3 regions of the Luteimonas galliterrae genome follow, and region 3 is predicted to be linked to each of the others. Evidence: predicted binding sites of a transcription regulator. Region 3 holds the regulator's gene; each other region holds the start of a gene.
The links. Region 3 encodes sigma-54, which starts transcription at its own class of promoters, with help from an activator protein. Its sites were predicted from a motif close to TGGCACGNGCNTTGC; they were not measured.
Positions count from the first base shown of each region.

Region 1 (3,273 bases), on a different contig from region 3:
CGTGCGCCTCGCGGCCCATGCAGATCGCCGCCGTGATCGCCGCGAGATTCAGCGCATAGGCGCCGAACGGCGCCAGCACCGCATTCACCGCGCCCAGCCAGCCGATCACCGGCGAAATCGGCACGTCGAAGCCCGACGCGCGGATCACCGCCACGCCCGGCACGTTCTGCGACGCCATCGTGACGGCGAACAAGGGCAGCGCGATGCCGAACACCGCGGCTAGCGACAGCGACGGCATCGTGAAGATCGGCCGCGCCAGCTGCAGATGCACCTGGTCCAGGCGCAGCGTGCCCATGCCCGCAGCGATGGCGATGCCGACCAGCAGCGTGGCGATCACCGCATATCGCGGAAACCAGCGCCGTCCGCACAAGTAAGCGACGAGCATGGCCAAGGCCATCGCCAGCTGCGACTGCATGGCCACGAAAGCGTCGAGCCCGAAACGCAACAGCACGCCGGCCAGCATGCCCGAGGCCAGCGAGAGCGGAATCTTGCGCATGCCGCGCTCGAACCAGCCGCTGAAGCCGGCGACCAGGATCAGCAGCGCGCACAGCACGAACGCGCCGATCGCTTGCGACAGCGGCAAGCCCGACGTGGTGGTGATCAGCATCGCCGCGCCCGGCGTCGACCATGCCGTCACCACCGGCACGCGGTAGCGCAGCGACAGGCCGATGCAGGTGATGCCCATGCCCAGGCCGAGCGCCCAGATCCACGAGCTGATCTCGTCAGGCGAGGCGCCCAGCGACTGCGCCGCCTGGAACACGATCACCGCCGAACTGGCGAAGCCGACCAGCACGGTGACGAAGCCGGCGACGATCGCCGACAGCGACAGATCGCGCAGGTAACGCGAGGCGCCGCCTGGCGCGTGTTCGTTCACTGAGCCGGCACCAGCAACAGCAAGGCGATGCCGAGCACGAAGCGGTACACCGCGAACGCCGTGAAGCGATGGCTCTGGATGTATTGCAGCAACCATTTCACCGCGATGAAGGCGGTGACGGCCGATGCGACGAATGCGATCCCCAGCTCGCCCCAGTTCTCGTGCGCCGCGCCGCCGTTGCGCATGACGTCGACGAGCTCGTAGCCGGTCGCGGCGAACATGGTCGGGATGCCGACCAGGAAGGCGAACTCGGTGGCGGCCGCGCGGTTCGTGGTGCCGGCGAGCAGCGCGACGAAGATCGTCGCGCCCGACCGCGATGTGCCAGGAAATACGCCCGCAACGACCTGGGCGATGCCGACCAGTACCGCCGCGGTCCAGGAAATTTCGCTGCGCTCGCCGAGTTTCTCCGCACGCTTGGCCGCCAGTTGCTCGGCCGCGATCATCCAGATGCCGCCCAGGATCAGCGCCCAGGCCACCGGTGCGACGGTTTCGGGCAGTACCCAGCCGGCCGCTTTCACCAGCAGGCCGCCAGCTGCGGTGAAGCCGAAGGCGACCGCCAGCTTCAGCGCGTAATCGCGGTTCTGCTTGTCGCGAAAACCGACCAGCAATTGCCACAAACGTTGCCGGTAGATCAGCACCACCGCCAGGATCGCGCCCGCCTGGATCGAGATGTTGAACAAGTCCGAGCGCCGTCCCAGCCAATGCTCGGCGATCAGCAGATGGCCGGTGCTGGAGATGGGCAGGAATTCGGTGATGCCTTCGATGATGCCCAGTAGCAGGGCGGCCAGCAGGTCGGTCATGGGGCGAAAGACGGCTCCGAAACGGTTTTGTTTTTGTAGAGCGGGGCTTGCCCCGCAGCTCTGCGCCTGCGCTTTTGTAGGAGCGGCTTTAGCCGCGAGCTTTTCCGGTCCGAAGGTCTTGGTGGAAAGCTCGCGGCTAAAGCCGCTCCTACGAAGAACTAAAGCAGCGGAGCAAGCTCCGCTCTACAGCGCGTCGCTGGCGCAGCATAGCCGATTGGCTGTTTGCACCATGACGATGCCAACACTGACAATGGCGCACTAATTTGGTGCGATTACTGCATTTTCATTCAAAATAATTCATAAAAATCAATATTTTATTCTTTGGCACGGGGCTTGCGATAGCAGTGGGTATCCCAACCCAAGGCCGTGCCATGTCTTACGACAACGTCGAAAAACTCATGAAGGACCACAAGGTCGAATTCGTCGACCTGCGCTTCGCAGACATGCGCGGCGTGCAGCACCACGTCACCTTCCCCAAGTCGATCATCGAGCCCGGCCTGTTCGAGGACGGGAAGATGTTCGACGGCTCCTCGATCAGCGGCTGGAAGGGCATCAACGAGTCGGACATGGTGCTGCTGCCCGATCCGTCGACCGCCTTCCTCGACCCGTTCACCGCCGATCCCACGCTCGTGCTGGTTTGCGACGTGCTCGACCCGGCCACGATGCAAGCCTACGGCCGCGATCCGCGCGGCGTCGCCAAGCGCGCCGAGGCCTATCTGAAAGCCAGCGGCATCGCCGACCAGGCCTTCTTCGGCCCTGAGCCGGAATTCTTCATCTTCGATTCGGTGCGCTACGCCAACGAGATGGGCCACACCTTCTTCCACATCGATTCGGAAGAAGCGCATTGGAACTCGGCCAAGGAATACGATGGCGGCAACAGCGGTTATCGCCCCGGCATCAAGGGCGGCTATTTCCCGGTCGCGCCGCTCGACTCGCTGCACGACATGCGCGCCGAGATGTGCAAGACCCTGGAGCAGGTGGGCATCGAAGTGGAAGTGCACCACCATGAAGTGGCCAACGCCGGCCAGTGCGAGATCGGCACCAAATTCAACTCGCTGGTCAAGAAGGCCGACGAGCTGCTGACCATGAAGTACATCATCAAGAACGTCGCCTTCCGCAACGGCAAGACCGCGACCTTCATGCCCAAGCCCATCGTCGGCGACAACGGCAGCGGCATGCACGTGCACCAGTCCCTGGCCAAGGGAGGGGTGAACCTGTTCAGCGGCGACGGCTACGGCGGCCTGAGCCAGATGGCGCTGTGGTACATCGGCGGCATCTTCAAGCACGCGCGCGCGATCAATGCGTTCGCCAACTCGACCACCAACTCGTACAAGCGCCTGGTGCCGGGCTTCGAAGCGCCGGTGATGCTGGCCTATTCGGCGCGCAACCGTTCGGCCTCGTGCCGCATTCCGTACGTCGCCAATCCGAAGGCGCGCCGCATCGAGATCCGCTTCCCCGATCCGATGAATTCCGGCTACCTGATCTTCGCCGCGCTGATGATGGCCGGCCTGGACGGCATCAAGAACCAGATCGATCCGGGCGGCCCGAGCGACAAGGACCTGTACGACCTGCCGCCGGAAGAGGAGAAGGGCATCCCGA
Region 1 covers NZ_JAMBEP010000004.1:19,292-22,564, forward strand. The annotation lists gene M2650_RS14415 (benzoate/H(+) symporter BenE family transporter) at 1-874, opposite strand, end outside; gene M2650_RS14420 (undecaprenyl-diphosphate phosphatase) at 871-1,674, opposite strand; gene glnA (type I glutamate--ammonia ligase) at 2,046-3,273, shown strand, end outside.
Region 1: glnA (type I glutamate--ammonia ligase) is a predicted target of sigma-54. The motif match lies at 1,997-2,011, and genes of this name have one in related genera.

Region 2 (3,273 bases), on a different contig from region 3:
GCGTGCGCGCCAGGTCGGCGTCGGCCACTTCGAATTGCTCGCCGCGGCGCAGATCCTTCACCGCCACCACGCCCTTGGCCGCTTCGTCGCCGCCGCGGATCACCACGAAGCGGATGCCGGCGCGGTCGGCGTATTGCAGCTGCTTGGCCAGCTTGCGCGGTTCGAGCTGGGTTTCGACGTTCAGGCCGGCCGCGCGCAGATGCTGCGACAGCGACAGCGCGTGATCCAGGCCTTCATCGTCGAGCAAGGTCACCAACACATCGACCGAACTCTCCGCCGTGGCGATCACACCCGCCTCGCGCAACTGCCAGAACAACCGGGTCAAACCGATCGAGATGCCCACGCCGGGCAGCTTGGACTTGGTGTAATGGCTGGCCAGGTTCTCGTAACGGCCGCCCGAGCAGATCGAGCCGATCTGCGGGTGCGCATCGAGCGTCGTCTCGTAGACCAGGCCGGTGTAGTAATCCAGGCCGCGCGCGATCGACAGGTTGATGGCGTAGCGCGATTCCGGCACACCCATCGCCTTGAGCCGCTGCAGCACTTCGCGCAGCTCGTCGCGCCCTTCTTCGAACAGAACGGTGCCGGCGCCGAGCGCGGCGAGCTTGGCCAGCGCATCATCGTGGCCGCGCGAACGCACTTGCGAGAACGCCATCAGCTTGGCGATCGCACCGGCGGCCAGGCCGAAGCCCTCGCCGGCCAGCGTCGCGCGCACCGCTTCCTCGCCGCGTTTGTCGAGCTTGTCGATCTCGCGCAGCACGGCGATCTGATGTTCGCCTTCTATGCCTAGGCCTTCGAAATAGCCGCGCAACAGCTTGCGGTGGTTGAGCTGGATGGTGAAGTCGCCGATCGCGAGCGCCTCGAACACGGCCTGGATCACGGCCGGGATTTCGGCGTCGTGGCGGATCGACAGCGAATCCTTGCCGATCACGTCGATGTCGCACTGGTAGAACTCGCGGAAACGCCCGCGCTGGGCGCGCTCGCCGCGATAGACGCGCTGCATCTGGTAGCGCCTGAACGGGAACGCGAGTTCGTGTTCGTGCTCGGCCACGTAACGCGCCAGCGGCACGGTCAGGTCGAAACGCAGGGCCAATTCGGGCGTGCCTTCGCCGCCCTTTTCCAGGGCGCCGGTCGATTGGACGAAGTAAACCTGCCGCTCGGTCTCGCCGCCGGACTTGGTCAGCAGCACCTCCGACAGCTCCATCACCGGGGTTTCCACCGGCAGGAAGCCGAAGCGCTCGAAAGTCAGGCGGATCGTGTCCAGCATGCGCTGGAACGCGATCTGGTCGCGGGGCAGCAGCTCCATGACGCCGGGCGGGGTGCGGGGCTTGATCAAGCGGAGACTCCGGAACGCTTGCAAAGAATCCGCACAGTGTAGCGGCGCAGCGCTTTTCCCTCTCCCTTTATGGGAGAGGGGCAGGCCGAAGGCCAGGGAGAGGGCCGGCTTTTCGCGCCATGTGGCAGTGAGAGCAAAGCACGCTTCGCTGCGCTCGCGCTCCCCTCTCCTGCCCTGCGGGCATCCTCCTCGCAAAGGGGGAGGAAAAGCTAGCCGCAATGGCGCGCTTCGCATCGATGGACGCCGGCAGCTATTGCCCCGCCCCCGCCCCAATCACTACAATGCGCGGCTCACCTGTCGGGGTGTAGCTCAGTCTGGTAGAGCGCTACGTTCGGGACGTAGAGGTCGCAGGTTCGAATCCTGTCTCCCCGACCATTGATCTCCGTAACTCCCCCTATCGCCCACCGTTGTTGGTCGCACCCAACGAGCGTGGGCTTTTTTGTCTTCGTAGCTTATTTTACCCAGATTAAATTATTGGCACGCCCCTTGCGAAGAGTCAACAAACTGTGACGTAAATCACATAACATGTTGGCCGCTCGTTCTTTGAGCGTACAGGGGGATACCAATGTCGATCATGCGTCCGGCGCCTTTGGCGCTGGCACTGCTCATAGCGTGCGCGTCTTCAATCTGCCCTGCAGCGGCCATATCCGACACGCCGCGCAACGCAGACCTCAGCAGCTCGTTGGCCGAAATACGCGCGCTGCGGGACCAGCGCCAGTGGCTATCCGCATTGGCGCTGATCGAGCGGTCCGCGGCGGCTTACCCCAACGACGACACGCTGTACGTATTGCGTGTGAACACCTTGTCGGAAATCGGTGCGCGTCATCGCGCCTGGACGCTGTACCGGGCCCGCCCCGCGCTGTTCAGCGCCGAGGAAGCGCAGCGAATAGAAGCCGACCGGCTCGCGCGCATGACCTCGTGGAGCCGGATTTACGTGGCCGACGAGAAGCATCTGCTGGACGAGGCGCACGCGACCGACCGCGCGACCAGCGACTATCTGGGACGGGCCGGCCTCGATCCGGCCACCCTTCCCTTGCGTCTGCGCCTGGACCGCCTGGACCTGCTGAATCGGCTCGCCAGGCACCAAGAAGTGGTCGACGAATACGCGCGCCTCGAACAGCAGGGCCAAGCGGTTCCCGGCTACACGATGGCCGTCGTCGGCGATTCGATGATGGCGCTGCAGCGGCCCGAGGAAGCCGCGGCCGCATTCGAAGCCGCCACGGCAGCGGATCCCGGCAACATCGACCTGCAGGTACAGCATGCCTATGCGCTGATGGAAAGCGAGCGCTTCGACCTGGCCCTGCCCGCGTTCGAGTCCCTGGTCGACGCCAATCCTCCCTGGCCTTACGCCGACGGCTCGCCTCGCCCCTACGCCAACTGGAAACGCTACGAAGCCGAAACCAACTACGCGATGGCGCGCTCCTACGGCGAAGACCTGGCCGGCGCGCAGGCCATGCTGGAACCGCTGGCCGCGATCGCGCCCAACAACGACGGCCTGCAGTCGTCGCTGGGCACCGTGTACGAACGTCGCGGCTGGAATACGCGCGCGCTGGAGCGCCACCGCATGGCGACCACCCTCGACCCGCTCAGCATCCAGGGCCGCGTCGGCCAGGTGGAAACGCTCATGGCGTTGCAGCGCAGCGACTTGGCGCGTCCGATCCATCGGGATCTGGTCGCCACGCACGGCGATGCGCTGTCGGTCAAGCAGGCCGACAAGCTCTGGAACCTGCATCAGGGCTGGCAATGGCGCGTATTCGCCGGCGCCGGGCGCGGCGATGGCGATGGCAGCAGCGCGTCGCCTCTGGGCAGCCGCGATGCGATCTACGGTTTCGAAGTGGCGAGCCCGCTGCACGACGACCGCTGGCGACTGACCGCAAGCAGTGCGGACCGCTCCGCGGAATTCGACGGTGCGACCGTGCACGATCGCCGCGCGGCCGTCG
Region 2 covers NZ_JAMBEP010000001.1:988,923-992,195, forward strand. The annotation lists gene hisS (histidine--tRNA ligase) at 1-1,333, opposite strand, end outside; tRNA gene M2650_RS04485 (tRNA-Pro) at 1,632-1,708, shown strand; gene pgaA (poly-beta-1,6 N-acetyl-D-glucosamine export porin PgaA) at 1,908-3,273, shown strand, end outside.
Region 2: pgaA (poly-beta-1,6 N-acetyl-D-glucosamine export porin PgaA) is a predicted target of sigma-54. The motif match lies at 1,809-1,823, and genes of this name have one in related genera.

Region 3 (3,273 bases):
CGACCGCAACCAGCCGATGAACATCTCGTCGGACCAGCAGGCCGGCACCTACACCGACAACAGCGTCAACGTGATCAGCGGCAACGTGCAGATCCAGCAGGGTTCGCTGGACATCCGATCGCAGCGCGCCGAAGTCACGCTGAAGAACGGCGAAGCCAGCCGCGTCGTGTTCACCGGCGCGCCGGTGGTGATGAAACAGCAGATGGACGACGGCTCGCCGATGACCGCTCGCGCCGACAAGATCGATTACGACATGATCGGCGAAAACATCGTGCTGATCGGCAACGCCTTCGTGGAGCAGCCGCGCGGCAGCACCAGCGGCCCGCGGATCAGCTACAACATGAAGACCGGCCGCATCGACAGCGGCGGCGACGGCAGCGGCGGCCGGGTCAAGACCACGATCATGCCCAAGTCCGCGCAGGCCCAGCCCGCTCAAGGGAAGAAGTAATGCTGGTCGCGCGCGGACTGCGCAAAACCTACCGTTCGCGCGAAGTGGTGCGCGATTTCGCGCTGACGCTGGACGCCGGCGAAGTGGTCGGCCTGCTAGGCCCCAACGGCGCGGGCAAGACCACCTGCTTCTACATGATCGTGGGGCTGGTGCCGGCCGACGCCGGCGAGATCGTGCTCGACGGCCGCGACATCACCACCGAACCGATGTACACCCGCGCCAAGCTGGGCGTGGGCTATCTGCCGCAGGAACCCTCGGTATTCCGCAAGCTGACCGTGGCCGACAACCTGCGCCTGGTGCTGGAGCTGCGCAACGATCTCGATTCCGACGGCCGCGAGCGAGAGCTGGCAAGCCTGATGGACGAACTGCAGGTGGGCCATGTGGCCGAGCAGATCGGCGCCAGCCTGTCCGGCGGCGAACGGCGCCGGGTCGAGATCGCGCGCGCGCTGGCCGCCCGTCCGCGGCTGATGCTGCTCGACGAGCCTTTCGCGGGCGTGGACCCGATCTCGGTGGGCGATATACAACGTATCGTCAGCCATCTCAAGGCCCGCGGGATCGGCGTGCTGATCACCGACCACAACGTCCGCGAGACCTTGGGCATTTGCGACCGCGCGTATATCCTGCATGAAGGCGGCGTGCTCGCGCAGGGGGCTCCGGACGCGCTGCTGTCGAACCCGGATGTCCGCCGCGTCTACCTCGGAGAAGGTTTCCGCCTGTAACGCACGGCCGCCGGGCCCGCCCGGATGCGTTGTCTGTTATGGATATGAAGCCCAGACTGCAGACCTCCCTGTCGCAACAGTTGGTGATGACGCCGCAATTGCGTCAGGCCATCCAGCTGTTGCAGATGTCGGCGGCCGAACTGGAGGCGGAAATCGCGGCGGCCGTGGAGAGCAACCCCCTGCTCGACTGGACCGACGAGGCCACGCCCCCGGAAATCGCCGTGTCCGACGGCGACCGCATGGGCAATGGCGACGCCACCGAAGCTCCGGCTGCGGCCCAGGAAGCCGATGAGCCTTGGACGATCGGCGAAGAGGCCTGGCGCGAACGCATCGGCCCCTCCTCCGACCGCGACGACGAGCACGACGATGCCGCCGAACGCGTCGCCGAGCCGGAAACGCTCAGCGACCACCTGCTCTGGCAACTGCACCTGACCCACCTCTCGCTGCGCGATCGGCGCATCGGCGCGATGCTGATCGACGCGCTCGACGGCGACGGCTATCTGCGCGAACCGATCGAAGCCATCGCCGAAAGCCTGCGCCCCGACGTCCACGCCAGCAACGAGGAAATCCTCGCCGTGCTGTGCCAGATCCAACGCTTCGACCCGGCCGGCGTCGGCGCGCGTTCGCTGGGCGAATGCCTGACGCTGCAACTGGCGTTGTTGCCGGACGAAACCCCGGGCAAAGCACTGGCGCTGCGGATCGCCGCAGGCCCGATCGAGCGCCTGCCCAAGGTCGGCATCGAAGGCCTCGCGCACGAGTTGGGCTGCGATTCCGCAGAAGTGACCCTGGCCGTGCAGGCCTTGCGCTCGCTCGACCCGCGGCCGGGCGCACAGATCGGCGGCATGGCCAACGACACCTATGTCACGCCCGATTGCGTGGTGTGGCGCCAACACGGCGTCTGGCGCACCGCGCTGGCGCACAACTATTCGCCGCGGGTATCGATCCACCGCGGTTACGAACGCATGATCGGCGGCGCCTCGCAAGCGGACGCCGGCTATCTGCGCGGCCGGCTGCAGGAAGCGCGCTGGCTGCTGCGCAGCATCGAGGCGCGCGGCGAAACCCTGCTCAAGGTGATGCGCTGCCTGGTGCGCCAGCAATCGGGTTTCCTGGAATTCGGCGAACAGGCGCTGCGCCCGCTGACCCTGCGCGAGGTCGCCGGCGAAGTCGGCCTGCACGAATCGACCGTATCGCGCGCGATCGCGCGCAAATACGTGCGCACGCCGCGCGGCACGGTGCCGTTGCGCGCCTTCTTCGCTTCGGGCATCGACACCGAGGGCGGCGGCGGCGCCTCCAGCACCGCCATCCAGGCCATGATCCGCGAACTGATCCAGGGCGAAAACCCGCGCAAACCCTTGTCCGACGCCAGTCTGGCGCTGTCGCTGAAGGCCGCCGGCGTGCCGGTCGCGCGCCGCACCGTGGCAAAATACCGCGAGGCGATGCACATCCCCTCCTCCCATGAACGCATCCGGATCGGCTGATGCCGACCGATGGTCTTTTGGCTTAACCTAGGTTTCACCCTAGCCTTGCTGCCTATCGGCGAAGCTGGGCACGTAGGGTGGGCCTTGGCCCACCATCGCGACTCCCATGCCGTGATGGTGTCCCGCCGAAGCGGTGTCCAAGGCACACCCACGCAGTCAACAACAAGCAGGAGGTCCCGATGCGCATCGAAACCCACGGCCAGCAAATCGAAATCACGCCGGCCCTGCGCGATTACGTCGAAACCAAGCTCGCCCGCCTGGAGCGGCATTTCGACCAGCCGTTCGACGTACGCACCCAGCTCAGCATCGACAAACCCGACCATCGCGCCGAAGCCACAGTCAATCTGGCCGGCCGCACCCTGCATGCCGACGCCAACGCCATCGACATGTACGCCGCCATCGACCTGCTCGCCGACAAGCTCGACCGCCTGCTGGTCAAGCACAAGAAGAAGCTGGTCGAACACCGCCGCGGCGACGGCATCGCGCGCAGCGGCGATTTCGGCTGACGGATCGCCATCGGCCATGCCGCTCGCCTCATTGCTGACCGCGGACCGGATCGCCGCCGCGGTCCCCGCCGACGACGGCGGCGCGGTGCTCGAGACCGCCGCCCGCCTGCTGTCCGGCGACG
Region 3 covers NZ_JAMBEP010000002.1:170,594-173,866, forward strand. The annotation lists gene lptA (lipopolysaccharide transport periplasmic protein LptA) at 1-448, shown strand, start outside; gene lptB (LPS export ABC transporter ATP-binding protein) at 448-1,167, shown strand; gene M2650_RS11470 (RNA polymerase factor sigma-54) at 1,212-2,645, shown strand; gene hpf (ribosome hibernation-promoting factor, HPF/YfiA family) at 2,825-3,151, shown strand; gene M2650_RS11480 (PTS sugar transporter subunit IIA) at 3,168-3,273, shown strand, end outside.